3 regions of the Pseudoxanthomonas sp. SGNA-20 genome follow, and region 1 is predicted to be linked to each of the others. Evidence: predicted binding sites of a transcription regulator. Region 1 holds the regulator's gene; each other region holds the start of a gene.
What was found. The regulator HrcA, encoded in region 1, represses chaperone genes, less so after heat shock. The targets are predictions, from matches to a motif close to TTNGCACTCNNNNNNNNNGAGTGCNAA.

Region 2: the regulator HrcA is predicted to act here: its motif matches at 1,319-1,345, upstream of rpoH (RNA polymerase sigma factor RpoH).
Region 3: the regulator HrcA is predicted to act here: its motif matches at 1,272-1,298, upstream of groES (co-chaperone GroES).

What each region holds. Positions count from the first base shown of each region.
Region 1 is NZ_RRYK01000002.1:83,695-86,963, reverse strand. It holds gene recN (DNA repair protein RecN) at 1-843, opposite strand, end outside; gene hrcA (heat-inducible transcriptional repressor HrcA) at 962-2,026, shown strand; gene grpE (nucleotide exchange factor GrpE) at 2,097-2,612, shown strand; gene dnaK (molecular chaperone DnaK) at 2,718-3,269, shown strand, end outside.
Region 2 is NZ_RRYK01000005.1:173,990-177,258, reverse strand. It holds gene EIM48_RS10840 (trimeric intracellular cation channel family protein) at 1-303, opposite strand, end outside; gene rpoH (RNA polymerase sigma factor RpoH) at 430-1,308, opposite strand; gene EIM48_RS10830 (pirin family protein) at 1,488-2,201, opposite strand; gene EIM48_RS10825 (hypothetical protein) at 2,198-2,572, opposite strand; gene ung (uracil-DNA glycosylase) at 2,670-3,269, opposite strand, start outside.
Region 3 is NZ_RRYK01000001.1:684,914-688,182, forward strand. It holds gene groL (chaperonin GroEL) at 1-869, opposite strand, end outside; gene groES (co-chaperone GroES) at 933-1,223, opposite strand; gene cutA (divalent-cation tolerance protein CutA) at 1,448-1,765, shown strand; gene EIM48_RS02990 (protein-disulfide reductase DsbD) at 1,788-3,269, shown strand, end outside.

The DNA of each region.
Region 1 (3,269 bases):
CAGCGCTTCTTCCAGCTGCACCGCCGCGCCTTCCAGCAGGCTGTCGACCTCGCCCAGGCGGGGCTCGTCGCCAGCGGCGCGGGCCAGGCCGCTGCGCGCCTGCTGCAGCAGGCCGGTGAGCGAGGGGCCTTCGTCGCCGTCGATCCGGGCCAGCGCCTCTTCGCAGGCGGCGATCAGCCCGGCGGCATTGGCCTGGCGGCGGTGGGCCTGGTCCAGCGCCTCGAGCGCGGCCGGGTCCAGGTCCTCGCGTTCCAGCTCGGCCAGCTGGTGCTCCAGCCAGCCGATGCGGTCGCCGACGTCGCCGCGCGACTGCAGGTCCGCGCGCTCGTCCAGCAGCGCCTGCCAGGCCACGGCCGCCGCGCGCACGGCGGCGCGCTCGGCCTCGTTGCGGGCATGGGCGTCCAGCAATGCCAGCTGGCTGGCGCGCGAGAGCAGGGACTGGTGCTCGTGCTGGCCGTGGATCTCCACCAGCAGCCCGGCCAGTTCGGCCAGCTGGGCCAGGGTCACCGGGCGGCCGTTGATCCAGGCCCGCGAGCCGCCGTCGGCGCGGATCACCCGGCGCAGCTGGCACTGCTCGTCGTCCTCGTCCAGCTCCTGTTCGCGCAGCCACTGCCGCGCGGCGGGGTTGCCGGACAGGTCGAAGCCGGCCGCCAGCTCGGCGCGCTCGCTGCCGTGGCGGACCACGCCGCTGTCGGCGCGCAGTCCGGACAGGAACCCCAGGGCGTCCACCAGCAGCGACTTGCCGGCGCCGGTTTCGCCGGAGATCACGGTCATGCCGGGTCCGAACTCCAGTTCCGTGGCGCGGACGACGGCGAAATCCTTCAGGGCGAGATGGGTCAGCATGGTCACATTGTAGGGGTGGCCGATACCGGCGCGATGCTCGCCGCAGGCCGTCGCGCCGGCTGAGACGCAGGGCCCGGCCGGCCTTGCCACCCCTGGTGGCTGGCGCTATCTATTGCCCATGGCAACCCCGTCGTCCGCCCAGGTCCAGCTCGATCCGCGTGCCCGCCAGCTGCTGCGCACCCTGATCGGCCGCTACATCCGCGATGGCGAGCCGGTCGGCTCGCAGACCCTGGCCAAGCACTCGGGCCTGGACGTCAGCCCGGCGACGATCCGCAACATCCTGGCCGAGCTGGAGGAGATCGGCCTGCTCAGCTCGCCGCACACCTCGGCCGGGCGGGTGCCGACCGCCCAGGGCTACCGGGTGTTCGTGGACAGCCTGCTGCAGGTGCGCTCGCTGGGCGAGCACGAGCTGGCCCGGCTGCGCGCGGAGCTGACCGCCGTGGCCGGGACCCAGGCCCTGCTCGGCAACGCCTCGGAGTTGCTGTCGGCCATGACCCACTTTGTCGGGGTGGTCAGCGCGCCGCGCCGCAGCCAGTTCGCCTTCCGCCAGATCGACTTCGTGCCGCTGGGCGGGCGCCGGATCCTGGCCATCGTGGTGTTCGCCGACGGCGAGGTGCAGAACCGGGTGGTCGAGCCGCAGCGGGCCTTCGGCCAGGACGAGCTGGAGCGGGTCGCCAACTACCTCAACACCCATTTCGCCGGGCGTCCGCTGGCGCACATCCGCGCCACCCTGGTGCATGAGCTGCGCCAGGCCCGGGACGAGATGGAGCAGCTGCTGGCGCAGTCGGTGGAGCTGGCCGAACAGGCCCTGGAGCCGCCGGGGGACGACATGGTCGTGGCCGGCCAGACGCGGTTGCTGGGCCTGCAGGACCTGTCGGACCTGGAGCGCCTGCGCGAGCTGTTCGAGGCCTTCGCCCGCAAGCGCGAGATCCTGCAGCTGCTGGAGCGCACCCAGCGTGCCCCCGGGGTACGCATATTCATAGGCGAGGAGACCGGGCTGGCCCCGCTGGACGGGGTGTCCCTGGTCACCGCCCCCTACAGCAGCGGCGGGCAGGTGCTGGGCGTGCTGGGGGTGATCGGCCCGACGCGGATGGCCTACGACCGGGTGATCCCGGTGGTCCAGGCGGCCGCCGACGTGCTCGGGGCGGCCCTGGAAGGCTCGGCCGGACCGTCCCAGCCTTGAATCGCTCCGTTCCGGCCCCCATTGGGGCGGGGATGGGCGGCCGGGAGCGCCGCCACGGAGCCGATTTGCAATGACCGAAAACGACATCCAGTCCCCCCAGCCGCAGGAAGCCGAGGCCAGCATCGAGGCCCAGCTGCGCGAGGAGATCGAGGCCCTGCGGGGCGAGATCGAGCAGCTGCGCATGGATTCCCTGCGCGAGCGAGCCGACCTGGAGAACCAGCGCAAGCGCGTGGCGCGCGACATTGAGCAGGCCCGCCGCTTCGCCAACGAGAAGCTGCTGGGCGAGCTGCTGCCGGTGCTGGACAGCCTGGATGCCGGCCTGGCCGCCGCCGGCGAGCAGGAAAGCCCGCTGCGCGAGGGCCTGGAGCTGACCAAGCGCCAGCTGCTGAAGGTCGCCGCCGACAACGGCCTGGTCGTGGTCGATCCTGCCGGCCAGCCGTTCAACCCCGAACACCACCAGGCCATCAGCCAGGCCGATCCGGGCGACGCCGCCCCGGGCACCGTGCTGCAGGTCTTGCAGAAGGGCTACCTGCTCAACGAGCGCCTGCTGCGGCCGGCGCTGGTGGTGGTGGCCCGCCACGACTGAACATCCGGCTGAATGCGCCTACTTGAACGGCGCCGGCCCACCCTTATCTAGCGATCAAAGGCCAAGGCAGCACCGGCCCAACACATTCCAGGGAGCACCCAATCAATGAGCAAGATCATCGGCATCGACCTGGGCACGACCAACTCGTGCGTCGCGATCATGGAGGGCGGCAAGGCCCGCGTGATCGAGAACGCCGAGGGTGATCGCACCACCCCGTCGGTCGTCGCCTACACCAAGGACGGCGAGGTGCTGGTCGGCGCGCCGGCCAAGCGCCAGGCCGTCACCAACCCGAAGAACACCTTCTACGCCGTCAAGCGCCTGATCGGCCGCAAGTTCACCGACGCCGAAGTCCAGAAGGACCTGGGCCTGGTCCCGTACGCGATCCGCCAGCACGACAACGGCGACGCCTGGGTCGAGACCAGCGAGGGCCGCAAGATGGCCCCGCAGGAGATCTCGGCCAAGGTGCTGGAGAAGATGAAGAAGACCGCCGAGGCCTTCCTGGGCGAGACGGTCACCGAGGCGGTGATCACCGTCCCGGCATACTTCAACGACAGCCAGCGCCAGGCGACCAAGGACGCCGGCCGCATCGCCGGCCTGGACGTCAAGCGCATCATCAACGAGCCGACCGCGGCGGCCCTGGCCTACGGCCTGGACAAG
Region 2 (3,269 bases), on a different contig from region 1:
CAGGGCCAGGCCGGCGCCATCGAACACCTGCACCGGGTTGCGCATGCGCTCGATGGCCTGGTGGCGGTAGAACGTCACCACGCCGGCAAGCATCGCCACGGCCAGGTAGCGCCAGTCGGCCAGCGCCGCCGGTGGCTGTGCGCCAATCAACACGTCGCGCGCCAGGCCGCCGGACACCGCCGCGGCGCAGGACAGCACCAGCACGCCGAACACGTCCAGGCGGTAGCGCACCGCGAGGGTGCCGCCGCTGAGGGCGAACACGAAGGTGCCGAGCAGGTCGAACAGCAGCAGGAGCAGGCTCACGGCGTGTCAGGTCCCGGGATCCAGGGGAAGCATCGCAGCGGCCGGCGGCGGTGTCATGCCGGCGCCGCGCAAACAAAACGGCCCGGGGAAACCCGGGCCGTCGGCGTGGCGCGCTGGTTGGCGGCTTCAGGCCGCCAGCAGCGCGCGCATCTTCTTCATGGCGTTGGCCTCGATCTGGCGGATGCGCTCGGCGGACACGCCGTACTCGTCGGCCAGCTCCTGCAGGGTCACCTTGTTCTCGTCGTCCAGCCAGCGGCGGGCGATGATGTCGCGCGAACGCGCGTCGAGGTTGGCCAGGCCCTCGCGCAGCAGTTCCAGCTGGTGGCCTTCGCTGTCCTCGCGCTCGTAGGCCTGCGAGGGATCCTCGTCGTGCGCCACCAGGTAGGCGGCCGGCGACGGCAGGGCGTGGTCCTCGTCCTCGTCGACGGGTGCGTCGAAGCCGATGTCGCGGCCGGACAGGCGCGCCTCCATCTCCAGCACCTCGCGCTCGGAGACGTTGAGGTCCTTCGCCACCGCGCTGACCTCGGCGGCGTTCATCCAGCCCAGGCGGGTCTTGGCCTTGCGCAGGTTGAAGAACAGCTTGCGCTGGGCCTTGGTCGTGGCGACCTTCACGATGCGCCAGTTCTTGAGGATGAACTCGTGGATCTCGGCGCGGATCCAGTGCACGGCGAAGCTGACCAGGCGCACGCCCAGGTCGGGGTCGAAGCGCTTGACCGCCTTCATCAGGCCGATGTTGCCTTCCTGGATCAGGTCGCCCAGCTGCAGGCCATAGCCGTTGTAGCCGCGGGCAACGTGCACCACGAAGCGCAGGTGCGAATGCACCAGTTCGCGCGCGGCATCCAGGTCGTTCTGGTCGCGGTAGCGGCGCGCCAGCGCCTGTTCCTGCTCCACGCTCAGCACCGGGATCTGGTGCACGGCGCTGATGTAGGCGTCGAGCGAGCCGAGCGGGCTGGGAACCGGCAGGTTGTTGGCGACGAGCGCGGTGGAACGGATGGTCTGGGTCATGGCAGGCATCTTAGCAATCGGGGGGTTGGACTGCTAACGCCGGGACTGGTTCCCCAGCATTGCGGTGGTGGAACGATTCCGTTCAGCGAATCGCAAGGAAAACAGGCACTTGGACGAGCCGGGAAGCATGCCCCAGACTCCGCCACGGGGCCGTGAGTTCCCCGGATGCGACCCCGGTCTCACTCCGACGGCAGCGGTGGCAGGTCGAACACCAGGACCTCGGCGCCCTCGCCGGCCTCGATCCGGACCTCCGCCTCGTCGCGGTAGCGCAGGGCGTCGCCGGCGGCCAGGCGCTGGCCATTGACGGTGGCGGCGCCGCGAAGCAGGTGGACGTAGGCCAGCCGCCCGGGGGCCAGGGCCAGCCGCGCCTGCTCGGCGCCGTCGAACAGGCCCGCGTACAGGCGCGCGTCCTGGTGCATGCGCAGCGAGCCTTCGGCCCCGTCCGGGGACACCAGCAGGCGCAGGCGGCCACGCTTCTCCTCCGGGGCGAAGCGCTTCTGCTCGTAGCCGGGGGCGATCCCGGTGCGCTCGGGCAGGATCCAGATCTGCAGGAAGTGGGTGGTCCGCTCCGGGTCCGGGTTGAACTCGGAGTGGGTGACCCTGGTGCCGGCGCTCATGCGCTGGACCTCGCCCGGGAGGATGCGCTCGACGTTGCCCATCGAGTCGCGATGCGCCAGCGCGCCCTCCAGCACGTAGCTGATGATCTCCATGTCGCGGTGGCCGTGGGTGCCGAAGCCCTGGCCGCCGGCGACCCGGTCCTCGTTGATCACCCGCAGCGGGCCCCAGTGCACGTGCTCGGGGTCGAAATAGCCGGCGAAGGAGAAGCTGTGCCAGGAGTCCAGCCAACCGTGGTTGGCGTGGCCGCGTTCGCGGGCCGGGCGCAGGGTGATCAATGGGCACCTCCGGGGTGCAGGCGGGAAGGATGGGCCTGGCTGGCGCGGGCGCGGCGCCAGGCATCGAAGCTGAAATCGCCGGCGCCGTGCGCCGCCAGCAGCACCAGGCCGCCGCCCAGGAACAGGCTGCGCGCCAGCTCGATCACCTGTTGCGGTTCGCCCGGGGCGGGCACGCCCAGGGCCGGCGCCAGCACGAGGACGGCCAGCGCCAGCGCCGCCGGCCGGGTCCAGGCGCCGGCCAGCAGCGCCAAGGCGGCAGCCAGGCCGGCCAGCCCCGCCAGGGCGCCGGCATCGGCCAGCATGGCCCAGGCCTCGCCGCCCAGCACCAGGGCCAGGGCGATGCGCGCGAGCAGTGCGTATAGATGGTGCATGGCGGCCTCGTGGGGATGCCCCGCGGGGAAAGCGGGGCTCCGGATGGCGGCCAGCATGATTGCTTTCACCGGCGGGATAAACCCGCCAATGGAATACTTATTGTTCTACCGATGACTTTTCGGCCCGCAGCATGACCTCGACCTCGGCCCGCGGCGGCAGCGACCAGTCCACCGGTGCCTGGCCGCGGCGGACCAGATACTCGTTGGCCGCGGCGAAGTGGCCGCAGCCGAAGAAGCCGCGATAGGCCGACAGCGGCGAGGGGTGCGGGGCCTTCAGCACCCGGTGCCGGCGGGAATCGATGATCCGGCCCTTGGCCTGGGCGTAGCTGCCCCAGAGCATGAACACCAGGCCCTCGCGCTCGCGCGCCAGGGTCTCGATGGCGTGGTCGGTGAAGCCTTCCCAGCCCTTGCCCTGGTGCGAGCCGGCACGGCCCTGTTCCACCGACAGCACGGCGTTGAGCAGCAGCACCCCGCGCCGCGCCCAGGGCAGCAGGCAGCCGTGGTCCGGGCGCGGCAGCCCCAGCTCGTCGCCGATCTCCTTGAAGATGTTCTCCAGCGACGGCGGCACCGGCACCCCCGGCAGCACCGAGAAGCACAGGCCATGGGCCTGGCCCGGGCCGTGGTACGGATCCTGGCCCAGGATCACCACCTTGACCTGGTCGAACGGGGTGGCGTCGAACGCGGCGAACAGGCGTGG
Region 3 (3,269 bases), on a different contig from region 1:
TCCAGCATCGCCTTGCGGCGGTCGCCGAAGCCCGGGGCCTTGACGGCGACGACCTTGACGATGCCGCGGATGGTGTTGACCACCAGGGTCGCCAGGGCTTCGCCCTCGACTTCCTCGGCCACGATCAGCAGCGGCTTGCCGGCCTTGGCCACGCCCTCGAGGATCGGCAGCAGGTCGCGCACCGACGAGATCTTCTTGTCGTGCAGCAGGATGAACGGATCATCCAGGTCGGCGGTCTGCGACTGCTGGTTGTTGATGAAGTACGGCGACAGGTAGCCGCGGTCGAACTGCATGCCCTCGACCACGTCCAGCTCGTTCTCCAGGCCCGAGCCTTCCTCGACGGTGATCACGCCTTCCTTGCCGACCTTCTTCATCGCCTCGGCGATGATGTTGCCGATCGACTCGTCGCTGTTGGCCGAAATGGTGCCGACCTGGGCAATGGCCTTGTCGTCGGCGGTCGGCTTGGACAGCTTCTTCAGCTCCTCGACGGCGGCCTTGACGGCCTGGTCGATGCCGCGCTTGAGGTCCATCGGGTTCATGCCGGCGGCCACGGCCTTGGAGCCCTCGCGGATGAAGGCCTGGGCCAGCACGGTGGCGGTGGTGGTGCCGTCACCGGCGTTGTCCGAGGTCTTGGAAGCGACTTCCTTGACCATCTGCGCGCCCATGTTCTCGAACTTGTCGGCCAGCTCGATCTCCTTGGCGACGGACACGCCGTCCTTGGTGATCGTCGGGGCGCCGAAGCTCTTCTCGAGCACGACGTTGCGGCCCTTCGGGCCCAGGGTCGCCTTGACGGCGTTGGCGAGGATGTTCACGCCGCGCACCATGCGCGAGCGGGCGTCTTCACCGAAACGGATTTCCTTCGCAGCCATTTTGAAAAACTCCGTGATTCTTTAAGCGTTGAGTGGATCGAAGCGCAGGAACCGCGGCGGGACTCAGCCCAGCACCGCGAAGATGTCGTCTTCCTTCACCACCAGGTACTCGGTGCCGTCCAGCTTGACCTCGGTGCCGGCGTACTTGCCGAACAGCACCTGGTCGCCGACCTTGACCTTGGGGGCGCGCACGCTGCCGTTGTCGAGCACCTTGCCCTCGCCCACGGCGATGACCGTGCCCTTGATCGGCTTCTCGGCAGCCGAATCCGGGATCACGATGCCACCGGCGGAGACCTTCTCCTCCTCGGTGCGCTTGATCACGACGCGGTCGTACAGCGGCTTGATGTTGCTCATTTCAATCCCTCACAAGTGATTGACTGGGTTGGAAAAAGGGCGGCGAGTCTAGCACTCGCCCCTGGCGAGTGCCAGCGCCCGCGACGGCAGGAAAAACCCCCGACGGGCCGAGGGCATGGGCCCCATGTGGGGCGCCGGCGGAGGCCTTTCAAGGGGCCGGCCGGGTTTTTCTTCCGGGCCCCGGGTCCGGGCCCCGGGGCCGCGGCCGGCTACACTCTGCGCCCATGGACGTGCACCTGGTGTTTTGCAGCTGCCCCGACCCGGACACCGCCTCCACCCTGGCCAGGACCCTGGTGGAGGAGCGGCTGGCCGCGTGCGCCAGCGTGCTGCCGGGGATGCACTCGGTATACCGCTGGCAGGGCGCGGTGGAGTTGGCCGACGAGGTGCTGCTGCTGGCCAAGGCCCCGGCCGACCGCCTGCCGGACCTGATCGGGCGGCTGCAGGCGCTGCATCCCTATGAACTCCCCGAGGTGCTCGCGGTCCAGGCCACGGCCGGGCTGCCCGCCTACCTCGGATGGGTGGTCGAGGCCACCCGCGACTGACGAACGGAAGACGAAGACACGCATGACCCCGCACCGCCCCCTGCCGGCCCGGCACCTGCCCGGCCTGCTCCTGATGCTGCTGGCCTGGCTGGCGGTCCTCGCCCCCGTCCAGGCCGCGGTCGACGCCAAGGACCTGCTGCCGGTGGACGAGGCCTTCGTCCTGACCGCGACCGCGCCCGAACCGGGGCGGATCGAGATCCACTGGAAGATCGCCGAGGGCTACTACCTCTACCGCCACCGCACCGCGGTCAGCGCCAGCGGCGACTTCGTCGGCGGCAACCTGCGGCTGCCGGCCGGCGAGCGCCACGTCGACGAGTTCTTCGGTCCGGTGGAAACCTACCGCGGCGCGCTGGTGGCGATCCTCGACGGCCAGCCCACCGGCGCCGGCGCCAGCGCCGAGCTGCAGATCCGCTACCAGGGCTGCGCCGACATCGGCATCTGCTATCCGCCGCAGACCCGCCGGGTGCAGGTGCGCCTGCCCGGCACCAGCACCGCCGCCAGCCGCCTGGCGGCGCTGCAGTCGGCCAACGCCGGGCGCGACCGCCTCGCGACGGCGCTGGGCGGCGTCCGCCCGGCCCTGCCGGAGGCGCAGGCCTTCGCGGTGGACGCCATCGCCGACGGCGGCAACCGCATCCGCGTGCGCCTGCAGCCGGTGGCCGGCTACTACATCTACCGCGACACCACCCGGTTCGTGCTGGAGGACGCGCCGGGCCTGTCCGCCGGCCGCCCGCAGTGGTCGCCGGGAACCGCGCACCGCGACGAGCACTTCGGCGAGGTGACGGTGTACTTCGAACCGGCGGAGGTCGTGCTGCCGGTGGTCCGCACCCGGCCGCACCCGGCGCGCGCCACCCTGGTGGTGACCTTCCAGGGCTGCCAGGAAGGCGGCATCTGCTACCCGCCGATGACCCGGCGCGTGGCCGTGGACCTGCCCACCGGAGAGGTGACGACGGCGGCGGCGGTGGGCGCCGCGCCGCTGCCCCCGGCCCCGGCCGCAGACGCCGGCGAGGTGGCGCCTGCGGAGCTGCCGGCCCCGCCGGAAGCGGCACCGGATGCCTCGGCCGGCAACGCCGCGCGCACCGCGGCGCCGCCAGCGGCCGCGGGCAACGGCAAGCGCGGCCTGGTCGGCGCCCTGCTGCTGGCCCTGCTAGGCGGCCTGGTGCTGAACCTGATGCCATGCGTGCTCCCGGTGCTCTCGCTCAAGGCCCTGGGCCTGGCCCAGAGCGGGGAGAGCCGCGAGCGCGCCCGCGCCCACGCGCTGTGGTACACGGCGGGCGTGCTGGTGGCGTTCGCCGCCGTCGGCGCCCTGGTGGTGGGCCTGCGCGCCGCCGGCCAGGCCGCCGGTTGGGGCTTCCAGCTGCAGCAGCCATGGTTCGTGGCCGCGCTGGCCTACCTGATGTTCGCGGTCGGCCTGAGCCTGTCGGGCGTGTACACCCTGGGCACCGGGGTCGGCGGCGGCCTGGCCGCCGCGCGCAACGGACCGGCCGGCGACTTCCTCACCGGGGTG